Regions from separate parts of the Pseudoalteromonas sp. SG45-3 genome, predicted to be linked through region 3. Evidence: predicted binding sites of a transcription regulator. Region 3 holds the regulator's gene; each other region holds the start of a gene.

Region 1 (5,868 bases), on a different contig from region 3:
AGTTCGCCCGCAGCAGAGTTCCAAGGTTTTAAACCAATTTCAAAAAATCCATCAACACGGCCAGCTGCAACGTATGCCATATCTAAAGCAGAACAACCTGCACGGCGAATATCAGCAGTGTGTACAAACAATGCTTTAAACGCTTCAGTGTATGCATCCATGTGGTTTTTGTTTTTGAAAGGGAAACCAGTAGCAAGTACAGTGCCTGCAAGAACCGTAGTTTTGCTAACGCGTAGACGTTTACTGTTTAACTGAGTGCCTTGACCGCGAGATGCAGTGAAAAGCTCACCACGAATTGGATCATAAATAACAGCTTGGTCTAAACGACCTTTAACTTTAAGTGCGATAGAAACCGCGTAATGAGGGATACCTTTGATGAAGTTAGTTGTTCCATCGATAGGATCTACAATCCATTGGTAATCATCATCCTTGCCTTTATGCTCACCTAGTTCTTCACCAACAATTGAGTGAGTAGGGTAAGACTGTAAAATAGTGTCACGAATTACGGCTTCGGCTTCTTTATCAATGTTAGTTACTAAGTCGTTAGCGCCTTTTTGTTGCACTTCAACTTTTGATAAATCTTCACTTGCGCGAAGTAAAATTTTGCCTGCGTTGCGCGCAGCGCGAACCGCAATGTTTAACATTGGATGCATGGTATTACCTTTGGGTTGTAAAAGAACGTTTATATATTTCAGCCGGCGTATTTTAGCGACTTTTGCCATAAAGTAAACAATAAACCCCAAATACTTGTGTTTGTTTTTTATACAAGATTGAAAAGTTTATATATTTTTAAAAAATAATTATCTGCATTTAAATAAATTAATTTTAAATAACACTTTACCTAAAGTTAACTTGAGGTTTTATCGTGCTCCTAACTTAACTGATAGGATAACATTATGTATTTAGAGCACGTAAACTTAGTCGCGAGTGATATAGATAGTATGCTTACATTTTATCGCGCTGTATTTCCACATTGGTCGATTAGAAGTGAGGGCAGAGGCGATTGGCATGGAAAACCAAGACGCTGGGTACACTTTGGAGATGACACGCATTACATTGCGATAAGCAGTCATGGTGAAGGTGAAAACAGAAACTTATCGGGCCATCAAATTGGTTTTGCACACTTTGCTTATGTAACTAATAATTTAAGCGCAGTAGTAATGCGCTTAAATAAAGCGGGTTTTACTCTAAGCAAGCAAGGTAGCGAAAATCCTTTCAGAAAGAATGTCTACTTTATTGATCCTGCAGGGTTTGAAGTTGAGTTTGTAGAGTATTTAAGTGATATACCAAGCGAGCGAAATAACGATTTATAATAAAATACTAAGCAGCACGCTAAAGTGCTGCTACTCAATTATAGTGAGCGGTTATTATTACCCGTGCCAAACTGGGTTTTTAGCTCATTTGCAAAGCTCATAAATTTTTCTTTAATTGTGCGCTTTATTTTCACTTCAACCGAGCCCATTACTGCCTTTCCTTCAATATGAATTGTAGGGCCTTGGCGTTTGTTAAGCGACACAGATTTATTTTCAAGGCTACTTAAAATACAAAACATTTTAGACACTACATTGACATGCTCTGGTACGTAAATTTCATCGCTACCAAAAATACAGTTAACGTGAATAGTTACATTTTGATGCGCAAAAATAGCATCGGTAAAATCAAGCACCACCGATCCCATAAAGTTACTCAAATATATATTTTTTGGTACAACCCACTGACCACTTCGCTCGTTAGATCCTAAAATACTGCGTAATGTAAAATCATCATCACTGTTTTGCTGTGCACTATAATGTGGTGTAAATTGCGATTGTTTTTCTGCTTTATATTGCTGATCGGTATTAAGTGTTAAGTCTTCTACTAAGGCTAGCAGTGCTTCGTTATTAGATGCATCCATCGCATTATCTAAACGTCTTTCGAATGCATCAACAGAAATAACACCATGACTGTAATTATAAATTAATTGATCAATCACTTGTTCGCGTACTTGCTCTATTGGGCGGTCTTCAACTTTTACAGACATGAGTTATTCCTTCTTATATTTACTATTGATACTGCTCTTGTAGTTAGATTGCAAACCGCGTACCAAATATAATTTCATTAATAATCAATTGGTTATTATTTAACGGTGTTTTTTGTTTTGTTATATTAACGATAGATTAACCAAAAGAGCAATTATCTAGCTATTTTCACTATTTGAGAAAGTTTTACCGAGTAGCCTGTAAATAGTTACACAAACATAGATAAGGTTTTATCTTTTAATTAATTCAAGTCTTTGAATTTTAAGTATAAATAAAGTTGGCCTGAAGCTCGCATTAGTTAAAGTGTCTTTAATCAAAAGGAGAAAGATTATGAAAACATTTAACAAATCTATTATCGCAGCTCTAGTTCTTGGTACTACGGCTATGGGTGCCCAAGCAAACAGCTGGGAAAACGAAAGTAAAGATGCTTGGATTGATGGTAAGGCAGAAACCGTTCTACTTATGAACACTAATCTAAACAACTTTGACATTAACACTGATGTAAAAAATGGCAAGGTAGTACTTACAGGTAAAGTTAATAGCGAACTCGATAAAGAGCTAGCAGAAGAACTTGTACTTAGCCTAGATGGTGTAACTGATGTTGATAACAGCCTTACTGTTGTTAAAAGCATGGACACCGAAGATAAAAGCAACGACATGATGGACGATGATGATAACGACCTAACGGACGCTAAAATCACCACTGTAATCACAACTCGCTTCCTGTTTGACTCAGAAGTAGGTGGTACAGACATTGATGTTGATACCGACAACGGTGTGGTAACTCTGAATGGCTCTGTAGAGTCTGAAGCTGAAAAGCAACTAGCAGTTAAAATTGCTAAAAATGCTGAAGATGTTCGCGACGTAGTTGATAAACTAGCTATTGTTGCTGAATAATACAGTATAGTTAAGGCCCAGTAATACTGGGCTTTAAGTCTTTTCAATGTTTAATTTAAATGGAGTTTGATCATGGATATTATTCGTATAATACTTTCGGTTTTATTACCGCCATTAGGTGTGTTTTTGCAAGTTGGCTTAGGTATGCATTTTTGGTTAAATATTCTATTAACACTGCTAGGTTATTTCCCAGGGTTAATACATGCAATCTACATTATTGCGAAAAAATAATGACAGATTATATATTGTGTAAGCCGACTACTGAGGTTTAGCTAAATACTTCAGTACCGATCGGCTCACAATATTAGTTTTTAGATAGTTTTTAGGTTAAATCCAATTTTTAAAGCTCTTCAACTCATTAATTCACTTCCTTAACTCACTCCCAATATTATTTTAAAACTATACTTATTGTTTACTAATAAGCTTTCCAGCTAACAGTCGCGCTCAGATTCTGATTTGATGCCATTTAGGAAATCTTCAACATTAGTGTGTTTATACATCCATAATATACAATCAAATACCTTATTATTTAGTGACAATATTACCTTCACTTCTAGTGTTATCATTAAACTAGGTTTTTAGGCATGTTGAGGTAGTTAATTGAATATTCGACTTATAATGTCAGGCGTTGTGTCATTCATTTTTTATTTTAGTTGGGCCTTCTGGGCAAATAGTGCGGCAGACATTGCTAAATCGGTCACTTTTCAAGCTGCATTAGTGCAAGGGTTGTATAGTGGATTTGTAACGCTGTTTTTTACCTTTATTTTAGAAAAGGTCGTCAACAAGTATAAGTTTAGTTATGTAACGCTTGCGTTCGTAACTCCAATTATTTGTATGTTTCATTCTAAAACACCACAAAACGTCGCAATACGACAAAGTTTTAATAATGCAATTAACTCTAGCGCCTCGTATTTAAGTAATAAAAAAATAGCAGGCGTACTTTTTGCGCCTATTATTCCGATTACTGTTCAATCGAGCTTAGTGATTATGGTGAATGTAGTTAATCAGACACCTAATCTGGCACTGACAGTAGCCCCAAGCATATTTTTACAGCCTTGTATGCCTACACATATATGTTAGCTTTGCTTAAAAAGTAGAGGGTTAAATATAAAAGACTATATGGGATAGGTTTTGTTTATAATTTAATGCAGTGAATAGCACGGTAAATATCTTACATTTTATGTTTATGCCCACTTAAAAGATTACTATTTAAGCAGTTAGCTTGTTGATTGTTAAAATAAAGGTTTTTGGTAGTGACAAGCACCTAAAAAGTTTTTATACTGCAACCCGCTTTAGTCGCTCTGTGACTAAACGCTTCAAAAATTAACTGCTTTGCAGTTATATAAAAGTTGGCCCCTTAGCTCAGTTGGTTAGAGCACACGACTCATAATCGTTAGGTCCCCAGTTCGAGTCTGGGAGGGGCCACCATCTCCACTAAATACGTGGGCTAGATGGTGAATAACTTCTCACTATTTTCTGTTTTACCAGATAAGTCGCCAATCCCGACCAAGGTCAACTAGGACCACCTCTATTTTCCCTAAATTACATTTTAAAAAGTAGCCACGTTTGATTGGGGATCGCCCCTAGTAACGAAATTCGTGTAATTTTTTGGTAACTATGAATTTGGTTGAAACCCTGATTTTAACAGGGCTTAATCTCTGACAGCTCTATCAAAACTCTCATATCCAATAACAACATGGTCAAGCACATCGATACTGAACATCTTTGCGGCTTGTTTAATTTGCTCGGTAAAATGAAAATCCTGCGGGCTTGGTTTTGGATCACCTGATGAATGGTTATGAATTAGAATAATAGCTGGTGCGTTAATTAAAATGGCTGTTCTCAATACTTCAGCCGAACGAAGTGATATCTGATTTACCGCGCCAATCGCTATAACTTCATAATTGATGATTTGATGCTGGCTGTTCAAGTTCACCACGATAAAACGCTTTTTGGTTTCATGTTTCAAATGCTTAAACACTTGATAGACCTTCTCTGGACTATCAAGTGTTACATTCAAAATATCATCATCTACTTCCCTAAAGGTATAGACACAGCTTATTTCACGTAATATAGCCACGCCTAGACCTTTGCTTTTCTTGGTCCAGTAACGGCTTTTAGCTGAGTATCTAACTCTCCTTTTTCAACAGCCTGAATTAAGGTGTCGATTGTTGTTAGTAAATTTTCTTGCTTACCCACTTCAATCGCAACTTTGCCTTTCTGTAATTCCAATGACTTGTTGCCATACTTTATTTCAAAGAACCAAGTATCATTCACTTGATAGAACCACTGTCTTAGCTTCTTAGGTTGCTTTACTCGTTTCTTCTCTCCGGTAATACCATCGTTTATCCAAACCTCTTTATAAGCGGTATACACCTCACTTTCCAATAAGCAAGCAGCCATAGCACGTTGTTCGTTTAATCGGGCAATCAGTTTTTCGCGTTTAACTTGAATAGGCTCGATAGCTGGAATAGTCGGGCGGGCTGTACATTTCAGTTTTGCTAGTGTTGTTTGTGTCATTTGGTTACCTTTTATGGTTGCGAATACCCATTAACCTTCCAACCAGTTTGTATTTCAAGACAACAAAAAAAGGCGATCTTTTAGATCGCCAATTACGGAACGAATAACTTATTGATTATTCAGCACATTCGCTCCAGTTTTCACCATCCGTACTGCACTCATATAATATCGTTCCATCTGCTTGCTTAGTTGCTCTCTGCCAGTTGCTTTCATTATCAACATCAATTTGTACATCACCTTCTTCTTTACGTTTACGCCAATATGCAGTATCAATAGTTACTTCATCTTCCCACTTATAAGGAGTTAGCACTAAGATATCTATCATCTGCTGGACATCAAGCTCGTTTTTACCTTCAAACTCTTTCCAGTCAGACAATTCCATAAAGCGACTTTGCTCTGCTCTAAAGTAGAACTCTGCACTATATGTTGACTC
Region 2 (5,868 bases), on a different contig from region 3:
TTCATTTAGTAATGATGAATGTAACGTCGAATTTAAAAATGATGTGCGCATTAAGCCAAACGAATTGGAAATTTTTACCGCCAACAATAAAACCATGCAGTTTAATACCCATGGTGACTTAACCGTAAATGGCGAACTTGTAGCGCTGAATAGTTCGCAGCGCGACGCGCTAACCAAGTACTCTGATAGCTTACGCACTCAATTACCTGAAGTAGCTAATATAGCGCTTGAGGGTGTTAAAATTGCCGGAGTAGCATTAGAAGAAGTAGGCAATGCATTTAATATTGACGGTCTTGATAATATGTCTGAGCTTATGGATGACATTAAAATCGAAGTAGAAAACACATTTTACCAGCAAGGTACATTTGTGATGGGCCAACAAAGTTTTAATCAATTTGGCGAAAACTTTGAACAACAATTTGAGCAGCAGATAGAAACAGCGGTTGAATCAGCAGTAATGCAATCAATGGGCAGTATTTTAGTTGCTTTAGGTTCTGAGTTACTTGGTTCAGGCGGTGATATGGATGCCTTTGAACAACGTATGGAAAATATGGGTGCACAAATAGAAGAAAAAGTAGAGCTACATGCAAGCGCACTTGAAGAACGTGCCAACTCTTTATGTGGAAACTTTGCTGATATTGCAAAACAAGAAGAGCAATTAGTAATGCAAGTGCCTGAGCTTGAAGGTTACCAGTTATTTAGCTTTAAACAAAATTAGTACAGCAAACGTTATTTAACATCCCTTTGGCAGCACTTAAGTTTACTTAAATGCTGCTTTTTTGTGTTTCGCAAACTTATACCAACCTGTATAAATCTTTGAGCAATTTAACGAATTAAATTGCACTATAACGTCGTTAAAAATTTTTTATTTAGAACAACTCGATACAAAAACTTTTGCCTAGTTCTAGCGTAATTTTCTTAACGTTAAATAGACCCCATATATAAGCAGATTGGTATTACTTTTTAGCTAATAAAGTAAGCTTACCCAATGTAACTATTGCTTGCTCAATTTGCGCGTTCCATTGCACACCATAACTTAATCTTACGCAGCTTTTATATTTATTAGAGGCCGAAAAAACAAGCCCAGGGGTAATACTAATACCAACCTCAAGCGCAAGTAAAAACAATGTTTGGCTATCGTACTCGCCTCCTAAATCTAGCCACATAACGCAGCCTCCTTTTGGATCGCTTATACGTGTGTTTTTTGGCATAGCTTGTTGTAAGCACCATCGCATACGCTCTTTATTATCGCGCAAGCGTTGCCTAAGTACTTTTAAATTTCGGTCGTACTCACCACTGGCAATAAACTCAGATAACGTCCATTGGTTTATTAACGAAGCAGAGCAACTTAGTGCTCTTTTATATCGCCTTGCTTGCGTTGCAAATTTACCCGCAACTAACCAACCTACACGATAGCTCGGCGCTGCCGTTTTAGAAAAAGATGAGCAACTAATCACTAATCCTTTTTTAGAGTACGCTAAAGCAGGTGTGCCTCGTTTTGCCGTAAAATATAAATCGCCATATACGTCATCTTCAATAAGCACTACGTCATGACTTTCAAGTAGCTCCACCAGCTGCTGTCTGTTTGTATCAGGCATAAAGCTGCCCACAGGGTTACTAATTGCAGTCGAGAATAAACACGCTTTTATATCATGCTCATTTAAAGCGCGTTCCAAATCACTTAACCAAATACCATTATCTGGGCACAGTGGTATTTCGAGCGCTTTAAGCCCTAGGCTTTCTATTAACTCGATAATCCCGTGATAGCAAGGCGTCTCAATGGCAACTACATCGCCTGGCTTTGTCACACACTTAAGTGCAATAGCCATGGCTTCTTGCGCACCATTGGTGATCACAAGCTCGTCCATATTTATGCCAATACCAAAATCTAAATAGCGATGCACCAATTGCTTTTTCAGCGGTACAAACCCATCTGTTGGTCCATAGTTAATAGCTTTACTGCCCGCAATTGTCATTACACGGCGCATGTTTCTGGCGAGTGCTTTATCGGTGGGTGCAGCAGCAATTGGATTAGCGATACCAAAAGGAACTACATTAGCTTGATGAATCGCACTGTATACCTGCTCTATTAAGGCTTGTTTATTTACCACAACAGGTTCGCGACTTAATTTAACTCGCTTAGGTAAATTATGCGCCATGCTAACGACTTTTAAAAAATACCCTGATTTTTCACGTGCCTCTACTAACCCCTGATCTTCAAGTGTTTGATAAGCTTGCTTCACTGTCGGAATACTAATGTTTAAGTTATCTGCCATTTTACGCAGTGATGGAAGTTTTTCGCCAGGAAGTAAAACCTGCTGGGAGCTCATATCTCTGATCAACTGAATAACTTGCTGATATAGAAACTCATGCCCCTGGCTATTTTTTTGTCTTATCATCACGCATCCAAATCTGTATAGGTTACATTTTTACTTTTCTGTATATGGTAAGTATACAGACAGGTCTTAAAATAGCCATTCAATCGGGCTTTGGAGAGTAACCATGAAAAGTGCAGCGCTATACATTACAACCGTTTTAATTTGGGGTTCTACTTGGTTAGCCATCGAATTTCAGCTAGGTGATATTGCGGTAGAGCTATCGTTATTTTATCGCTTTGCTATTGCAGCACTTTTAATGTGGTTATATGTAGCGTACAAAAAACCGGATATGCGCTTTTCATTAATCGATCATGGCTTTTTTGCTTTGTTGGCTATTTGTAATTTTGCCTTAAATTACTTAATGCTTTACTGGGCACAAAATTACTTAACCTCCGCTATGACCTCTATCGCCTTTTCACTATTGCTGGTTATGAACATAGTTAACACTCGACTATTTTTTGGTAAACCTATCTCAAAACGAATTTATACCGGTGCCGCACTCGCTGTATTAGGTATTACGTGTCTGTTTTGGCCACAGTTACAGCAGTTCGACTTAAGTAACGGTGCATTGGTCGGGTTACTACTTGCCCTTGGTGGCACCTTTGTGGCTTCATTGGGCAACATGGTAAGCGTTCGTAATTCTCGTAAGCAAATTGGCGTATTGCAGGGCAATGCATGGGGCATGTTATATAGTGCTATAGGCTTAGCTTTATATGTATTAATGAACGATGTGCAATTTAGTTTAAACGCCCCAACTAGCTACTGGTTATCATTACTTTATTTATCAATATTTGGCACAGTAATCGCTTTTGGTTGTTACTTTGCACTACTAAAAAATATAGGCCCTGAAAAAGCCAGCTACGTTATTGTTTTATTCCCATTAGTGGCAGTAACACTGAGTAGCTTTTTTGAAGGCTTTGAATGGCACGCAAATACCTTTGCAGGGTTTAGCTTAGTGCTATTAGGTAACGCCATTGTGCTTACCCCAACAAAACGAATTAACGCCTTTTTAGCTAATAGAGCAATAGCTAAAAGTGGCTCCGTCCCCAGTTAGACGCGTTATTAACGCAACTAACGCAAAAGCGCCTACTTTACTGTAGGCGCTTTTTTATTGGCATATGAAAAAGTAAGGCCTGTCCATGCACACTAACAACTGCAGGAGTTTTACCTATCAGCTCACCATCTGCTTCAATCAATAGCCCTTCAGTATTTATGGAAGCTGTATTTAAGCGACTATAGGTAAGGTTTTTTATATACTCATGACGCTTAAAAAATAACTTAATAAAGCTTATTGCATTATAAAAAAGCCCACCCGATCGCATTTGATAACACTCAAGCTGACCATCAATTAAATCTGCTTTTGGCGCTATTTTTAGCCCGCCACCAAAGTACTTATGATTAGCAAATACAGTAATTAAATTTTGATACTGCCGAGCATCGTCATTAAACGTACCTTGTAACTGCTGAGCTTGATAATAAAATAGCTCTTTAATGCTCGTCCAACTGTAATCAAAAGATGAAAAATTAGCTTTATCATTAATAGTTTTAATCACATGAGCATCAAATCCTACCCCTGCAATATTAATAAAATAGCGGCTATTAATTTTTCCTATATCAATGGCTGTCGGTGTATTAAATAATGCCTTTCGCCAATCATCTTCTTTGCAATTAAACCCTCTGGAGAAATCGTTACCTGTACCGCAAGGTAATAATGCTAACGAACAGCTGCTCCCTATTAGTGCATTAACCGCCAAGTTCAATGTACCATCGCCACCTAGTGCAACTACTTTGGGAAATTTACTCAGTAACAACCTTATTTGAGCGCAGTCATCGTCAAAGCTTCCCGTTGTAGTAAATATACAATAAGAAAAGCTGCGTTTTTTACAGATATTTTTAAGCCATGCCAATGATTTTTGGCTCTGTTTTTTGATACTTGGTTTAATAATTATAAGTAGTGACAAGCTTTTGTTTCCAGCAATGTATTTTAGAGTGAGATAACAAACGTTTAATTAAATTTTTTTAATCTGAATAAATAATCAAAAAACATTGTATAAAATGCATAAAAATAAATTAAAAAACCAAAAACCCCAACATCAAAGGGGTTAAAACCAACCGTCATATAAATAGCTATGCAAAAACAGTAATGCAACTTACTGAATCGCATATTAATAAAATCAATTCAGATTAGTTTAACTAATCCCTCAGGCTCAATTTTTATCGTTGTATTTTTAATCAAACAACGTGCAAAATGCACGCGATTTCAACAGATACGACCGGAGCAAAATAATGAAACCAATTAATACATTAAATCAAACAGCAGTAGCGCAAGTAGCCGTTAAACCAACTAACCGTAAAGCAAGAATGTTAGCTAAACTTAACACGATTGGTAAAAGACTAGCACTTAGCGGTGCAGCTCAATATAAATAATCACCCAACCATGATTATTTTTCGGTGCAGCGAACACTCAACCACTAAATGAAGTCACTTATTTAGCTCCCATTGTTTGCTGCAACCTATTTATTTTATTAAAAATTGCCTTAATTTCCCCTTATTTACAAAAAAAACCTCATTTACGTATATTTTTTAGGCAAACAGTCATTTTGCTATTTACACAGCGGTATCACCTAAGTATTATTCTGCGTCACGGAGAGATGGCAGAGTGGTCGAATGCACCGGTCTTGAAAACCGGCATGGGTTTATAGCCCATCTAGGGTTCAAATCCCTATCTCTCCACCATATTTTAATTGGTGGCTTTCTTTACTTCCATCAATACAAACGGTTATGCGTTGGAGAGGTGTCCGAGTGGCCGAAGGAGCTCCCCTGCTAAGGGAGTATAGAGTTTGTAGCTCTATCGAGGGTTCGAATCCCTCCCTCTCCACCATACTTAATTTAAACCACTTAATTGTGGTTTTTTTGTGCCCAAAATTTAACACTGATACTAAATTGGGAGGGTGAGAACCCTCGACAGGGTTCGACAAAATGTCTGGAACATTTTAGGCCGCTGCAAGCGTCGCGCAGCGATTGATTACATGGATGTAAGCAAGTCTATCCCTCCCTCTGGACCATACTTAATTTAAACCACTTAATTGTGGTTTTTTGTGCCCAAAATATATAAAAACTAAACAAATTGTGCCTAGTAATAACTTAGGGCATTATTAACACAACTTTAGCCACTTTTAGGTTTAGCTATGATCCGGTTCATATTGCTATCATTTTGCGCGGCAGCACCATTTTTTACCTTGGCACAAAGTACAACAGTGTATAAGTGTGTAATTAAGGGCGTTCCTACTTTTAGCCAAACGCCTTGCGCTAAAGATGCACAAGTTATTACTCTAAAAGATATAAATGTAATTGAAGCATATAAAAGCTCTACGCCCGGTAAAGGTATTACCGATACCTCTGTTGATGACTACTTAGAGGTTCAGCAAATAGAGCGGGAAATAAAGCGCCTTGAGCTATCTATTGAACAAAGCCAAAAAGAATACGCAGC
Region 3 (5,868 bases):
GGCTTAATAAGCTATGCTCGGCATCTTCTCGGATTACATCAACGATGTCATCGATAGTAACACGACCGAGGAGTTGGTCGTTATCGTCCACCACTGGGGCCGATATCCAATTATGACGCTCAAATAATTGCGCTACTTCACTTTCATCCATTGAGATTGGGATAGACTCACAATCTTCATCCATTAAATCGCGGACAATTTTTTCTGGCGGATTAGTTAATAATGTACTCAGCGATAAAGCGCCTATAAAGCAGTTATGTTTATCAACAACATATAAATCATCTGTACCCTCTGGTAACTCACCACGCAGTCTAATATAACGAAGTACAACATCGAGTGTTACATCAGGGCGAATGGTCACCGTATCGGTGTTCATTAGCGCACCTGCTGAACGCTCTTGATATGACAGTGCTTGCGTGGCACGTTCACGGTCTTGAATGTCCATCGCGCTAACAACGTCTTTATAGACGGTATCTGGCAGGCTACGTAATACTTCACCTAAGTCATCGTGGCCCATGTCTTCAGTTGCGGCGGCAATGTGCTTAGGTTCCATTTGGGCAATAATGCCTAAACGAACATCTTCAGATAATTCTTCAAGAACATCACCCTGCACATCAGGATCGACCAATTGCCAAAGCAGTCGGCGAATTTTATGCGGTGATGATTCTAATAATAATGCGGTATCACAAGGAGCCGTTTTTGCGAGCATGCGCCTAACTTGAACAAATTGACCACTATTGAGTGACTTCGTCACCTGCTTTAGTTGCTGTAGTGGATAATCTTGTTCAAAAGCTTCTGGCATTGGCGTCCTTTATAAATTGTTATATTACTTTATGGGGGGAGGTGAGTTAACTGGCGTTACTAACCTATTTATTTTATATATCTGTTTTAATTGAAGCACTAGTAATGCGAATATTGTTTTTATAAAACAGATTATTCTTGTTCATTAAAGCGTTGTGCTATTAATACTCCAACAGCGTGTAAAGCTTGCTCAGAATCAGGGCCTTTACAAACAACTTTAACTTCTTTTCCTTGGCTACTTTCAAGTAACATTAATGCAAGTACGCTATCGCCTGCTGCTTCTTTGTCATCTTGGAATAATGTGATTGTCGCATCAAATTGTACTGCTAATTGCGCAAGCACAGTAGCTGCTCTGGCGTGTAAGCCTAATTTGTTTTTTATTAAAAAGGTATCTTCACAATGCATAACTTACTCTACCTAAGCTGAACAGGTGATTATTCAGCTATATTATTTTTCTTGCTCGCGATGGCGAATTTTTACATTGGGATGTGTCATTGCAAAACTTTCACCGATAGTTTGCGCTAAATACACAGAGCGATGTTGCCCGCCTGTACACCCAATAGCAATGGTTAAATAACTGCGGTTATTTCTTTCTAAATGCGGTAACCACGTTTGTACAAATGTTTGAATTTGCCATGTGAATTTTTGCACTATGCTGTGATTAGCTAAATAGTCTTTAACCGGTTGATCTAACCCATTTAAAGGCTTCAACTCTGGTTCCCAGTGTGGATTTGGTAAAAAGCGTGCATCAAATACGTAGTCTGCTTCTTTTGGTATACCGTGTTTAAAACCAAATGATTCAAATGTGACAATCAGTTGCTTATCTTTTTTACCTAAAATCTTTTCACGAATAGATTCAGCGAGTTGATGAACACTTAAATCAGTCGTATCTATCATAAAGTCGGCGCGAGTGGTTAATACATCAAGTAATTCTTTTTCTTTTTTGATGGCTAAATCAAGCGGCAACGAGTCTATTGATAGTGGGTGTAATCTGCGTGTTTCTGAAAAGCGTTTGATCAATGTCTGATCGTCGCTATCTAAATAAAACAACGTAGGGTTTGCAAAGCCAGGTAAGTATTCAAGAATATCGTTAAATTCATCTTGTTCTTTAGGGATGTTGCGCACATCAATGCTAACAGCAATTTTATCGTAGCTATCAGACACACTGCGAACTAATGAAGGTAGTAGGTTTACTGGAATATTATCTACGCAATAATAACCTAAATCTTCTACAACGCGCAAAGCAACCGACTTTCCAGAACCAGAACGGCCGCTTATGATAATTAACTCCATTTAACACCCTTTATAAAACTATGATTGATCGACAATAACTTGGTAAAGCTCAGTATCAGATTTTGCACTGCGTAACTGTTTACAAAAATCTTTGTTGTTTAGTTTATCAGCAATGGTTGCTAGAGTCTTTAAGTGCTGCTGGTTATCGCCATCTGGTACGATGAGTGCGACAAAAATATCAACAGGGCGATTATCGATTGCATCAAAGTTTATTGGAGTTTCGCTAACGAGCACTAAAGCCAAAGGCTCTTCTGCACCGCTCATTCTTCCATGAGGAATAGCAATGCCACGCCCTATACCTGTACTACCTAATTTCTCTCTGCTCATTAAAGCATTAAGAATATCTTGTTGCGGTAAATACGGAAGTTTGTCGTGAGCAAGTTCGCTAATGAACTCTAAAATTCTTTTTTTGCTATTAAAAAGGACCGCAGCTTTGCTGCAGTCCTGGCATATAAGTGAACTTAATTTCATCATATTAGTGTCGAGCAAGCTTCTCTTTGTGTTTGATTACTTGGCGATCGAGCTTGTCGATCAACGAGTCAATAGCGGCATACATATCTTGATGTTCTGTAGAGGCAAATAGCTCAGCACCGCTTACGTGTATTGTGGCTTCTGCTTTTTGATTTAATTTTTCTACATCGAGAATGACATGAACATTATTAATATGATCAGAGTGTCTTTCAAGCTTCGCAAATTTAGTATTAATATAGTCTCTTAGTGAATCGGTTAATTCTACGTGACGACCAGTTAAGTTTAGTTGCATAAGCATTACCCTCTTAGTTTAGCGTCTTAAATCAGACTTTTACGCTGATTTGACGGTGGAATAGCAAGAGATTCGCGGTATTTTGCGATTGTACGTCTCGCTACTTTAATTCCTTGCTCAGCCAATATATCCGCTATTTTGCTATCACTCAATGGTTTTGCTGAGTTTTCTGCTGCGATTAATTTTCGGATAAGCGCACGTATTGCTGTAGATGAACATTCACCACCGTTTTCAGTACTTACATGGCTTGAGAAAAAATATTTAAGCTCAAATATACCACGGGGTGTATGCATGTACTTTTGAGTAGTAACACGCGAAATTGTCGATTCGTGCATTTCTACCATTTCAGCCACATCATTTAAAACCATTGGTTTCATGGCTTCAGGGCCATGTTCAAAAAAGCCTTGTTGTTGCTTAACAATACAATTAGTAACTTTTAATAGCGTGTCGTTTCTACTTTCTAAGCTTTTAATAAACCATTTAGCTTCTTGTAAATGTGAGCGAATAAACTGGCTGTCGCCACTTGATTTTACAGTGCGAGACATTGCTGCGTATTGGCTATTAACACGAATTTTAGGCATGCTATCTGGGTTTAATTCGACAACCCAGCGGCCTTTAATTTTTTTAACTGACACATCAGGAATAACATACTCAGATTCTTCCCTTACAATAGTATCTGCAGGTTTTGGGTTGAGAGTATGTATTAGTGTCATTACTTCTTTAAGCTCTTCTTCTTTGAGCTTAGTTTTTTTCATTAATGTACGATAGTCGCGAGCTGCTAATAGATCAATATGCTCGGTTAAAATCATTTTCGTTTCATTAATATAAGGTGTTTCTTTATCAAATTGATTAAGCTGAATACACAAACACTCTTGTAAACTACGTGCAGCAATACCAACAGGATCAAACAGTTGGATGCGTTTTAATACCGCTTCAATTTCATCAAGTTCGACTTCGTTATCATCTTCGTTTTCTTGATTAAAGCTTTCTAAAATCTCTTCGCAGCTTAGTGTTAAAATACCTGAATCATCGACAGCTTCTACAATAGCAATAGCAATAGCTTCGTCTGTAGGGCTAAATGGCGTTAGTTGTAATTGCCACATTAAATACTCATGGAGCGTTTCAGTAGAGGCGCCTTGGTATATTGATTCGTCTTCGGGCATTGGACCTGATGAGGCTGCAGGAGCGGCACTCATGTACTCATCCCAACTAACATCCATAGCCATGTCGTCACTTAGCGTGTCTTTTGCAAGTGCTTCACCAGTATCTTGTTCATATTCGCTCGGAGCATCATCAGCAGATGCGCTAACAGTTATGTCATCGGTATCAGCTTTTTGCTCGTTTTTACCAGCAGCGTCTTCGGAATAGTCTGCCTCTTCAACCTCTAATAGTGGATTACTGTCGAGAGCTTCTTGTATTTCTTGCTGGAGATCCAATGTACTGAGTTGCAACAAACGAATAGCTTGTTGCAACTGTGGAGTCATTGTAAGTTGCTGGCCCATGCGCAGCTGTAGTGATTGCCTCATGTATCTCTAACAATCCTTTTATGTTGTTATAATTAATACTAGCAGATGCTTAAAGACATGGCGTAAATGTTACAGCCTAAATTGCTCGCCTAAGTAAACATCGCGTACTGTTTTATCATTTAATACGTGTTCTGGAGTACCTGATGCAATCAGCTCCCCATGAGAAACAATGTAGGCTTTTTCACAAACATCAAGGGTCTCTCTTACGTTATGGTCGGTAATTAATACACCAATCCCACGATTTTTAAGATGTTCTATTATTTTCTTTATATCTAATACCGAAATAGGGTCAACACCGGCAAACGGTTCATCCAGTAATATAAATTTAGGATCTGCTGCCAGCGCTCGTGCTATTTCTACACGACGACGTTCTCCACCCGATAATGCCATACCTTGGCTATCACGAATGTGTTGTATGCTAAATTCATCTAATAAGTTATTGAGCGTGTCTTCTCTGGCTTGTTTATTTAGTTCTTTGCGTGTTTCTAAAATGGCCATTAAGTTTTGATAAACAGTCAGCTTTCTAAAAATCGATGACTCTTGTGGTAAGTAGCCTATGCCTAATCTAGCACGACTATGCATAGGTAAAAGAGTAATATCGTTATCATCAATAGATATTTTACCTTTGTCGCTAGGAACAAGCCCTACAATCATATAAAAAGTCGTTGTTTTACCAGCACCGTTAGGGCCAAGTAAGCCAACTATACTGCCAGCTTGTACTTCAAGGCCGACGTTTTTTACAACTTCACGACCTTTATAGCTTTTTGCCAATAGTTCTGCTTTTAATGTGCTCATGGTTGACCTTTATCGCCTTTTTTACTTTTTTTAGCTTCGATCGGTACTAAAATTGTGTGAACGCGGTCAGTTGAGTTTTCATCTTTTTCGGCACTGATGAGCTGCTGCTCTATGTCGTAGGTAATGCTTTTAGCATTTATTTTTTGTCCGGCTTGCGAAACTTGTGCATTACCAACAAGCGTTAAAAAACGCTTAGATACATCATAACGTACTTCGTCAGCACTGGCGCTCATAGTCGTGCCGTCTGATTGCTTTTCTTCAAAGTGCGCAGGGCTACCTGTGGCAATTAATAATTGTTTATTATCACCAAGTTCATCACGTTTGTGTACTTCTAGGCGATCGGCTGTAATGCGGCGATTACCGTGAATAATCTCAACGTTTTTCTCAAAAATACCCACATTAGCTTTCAATTGACCTTCTTGCTTGTCGGCACTTATTGAAATTTGATTGGCAGCAGGTTGCGTGTTTTGCTCTGCAGCACTACTATTAAACGCTAGTATAAGTGTAGGAATTATAAGTGATTTTAATATTTTATTGGTCATAATATATGGTTCGCGTATGGTTAATTAGTTTTATCACTTCGGTTTTCAAGTCGGCTTCTAGGCCTTTACCGGTGATTTTTAAATTGGGTCCAGTGATAATGACGGGTTGCTCCGAACGCATTGTTAATAACTTTATATCAACCTGAAT

What was found. The regulator sigma-54, encoded in region 3, starts transcription at its own class of promoters, with help from an activator protein. The targets are predictions, from matches to a motif close to GTTGGCACGNNNNTNGNNT.
Region 1: a site for sigma-54 is predicted at 2,069-2,087, ahead of H5126_RS02890 (LiaF domain-containing protein). Genes of this name have one in related genera too.
Region 2: a site for sigma-54 is predicted at 4,609-4,627, ahead of H5126_RS15210 (diacylglycerol kinase family protein). Genes of this name have one in related genera too.

What each region holds. Positions count from the first base shown of each region.
Region 1 is NZ_JACJEN010000002.1:104,025-109,892, forward strand. Features, by position in the region: gene suhB (inositol-1-monophosphatase) at 1-653, opposite strand, end outside; gene H5126_RS02885 (VOC family protein) at 897-1,313, shown strand; gene H5126_RS02890 (LiaF domain-containing protein) at 1,352-2,020, opposite strand; gene H5126_RS02895 (BON domain-containing protein) at 2,349-2,915, shown strand; gene H5126_RS02900 (YqaE/Pmp3 family membrane protein) at 2,988-3,146, shown strand; partial or broken gene H5126_RS02905 (hypothetical protein) at 3,534-4,012, shown strand; tRNA gene H5126_RS02910 (tRNA-Ile) at 4,267-4,343, shown strand; gene H5126_RS02915 (JAB domain-containing protein) at 4,567-4,995, opposite strand; gene H5126_RS02920 (DUF6641 family protein) at 4,998-5,435, opposite strand; gene H5126_RS02925 (hypothetical protein) at 5,551-5,868, opposite strand, start outside.
Region 2 is NZ_JACJEN010000014.1:91,174-97,041, forward strand. Features, by position in the region: gene H5126_RS15195 (YggN family protein) at 1-718, shown strand, start outside; gene H5126_RS15200 (PLP-dependent aminotransferase family protein) at 957-2,399, opposite strand; gene H5126_RS15205 (DMT family transporter) at 2,503-3,432, shown strand; gene H5126_RS15210 (diacylglycerol kinase family protein) at 3,470-4,339, opposite strand; gene H5126_RS15215 (hypothetical protein) at 4,665-4,805, shown strand; tRNA gene H5126_RS15220 (tRNA-Ser) at 5,024-5,114, shown strand; tRNA gene H5126_RS15225 (tRNA-Ser) at 5,167-5,259, shown strand; gene H5126_RS15230 (RNA-binding protein) at 5,567-5,868, shown strand, end outside.
Region 3 is NZ_JACJEN010000004.1:227,943-233,810, reverse strand. Features, by position in the region: gene mgtE (magnesium transporter) at 1-802, opposite strand, end outside; gene H5126_RS07195 (HPr family phosphocarrier protein) at 934-1,206, opposite strand; gene rapZ (RNase adapter RapZ) at 1,249-2,094, opposite strand; gene ptsN (PTS IIA-like nitrogen regulatory protein PtsN) at 2,113-2,565, opposite strand; gene hpf (ribosome hibernation promoting factor) at 2,570-2,857, opposite strand; gene H5126_RS07175 (RNA polymerase factor sigma-54) at 2,884-4,383, opposite strand; gene lptB (LPS export ABC transporter ATP-binding protein) at 4,453-5,178, opposite strand; gene lptA (lipopolysaccharide transport periplasmic protein LptA) at 5,175-5,720, opposite strand; gene lptC (LPS export ABC transporter periplasmic protein LptC) at 5,710-5,868, opposite strand, start outside.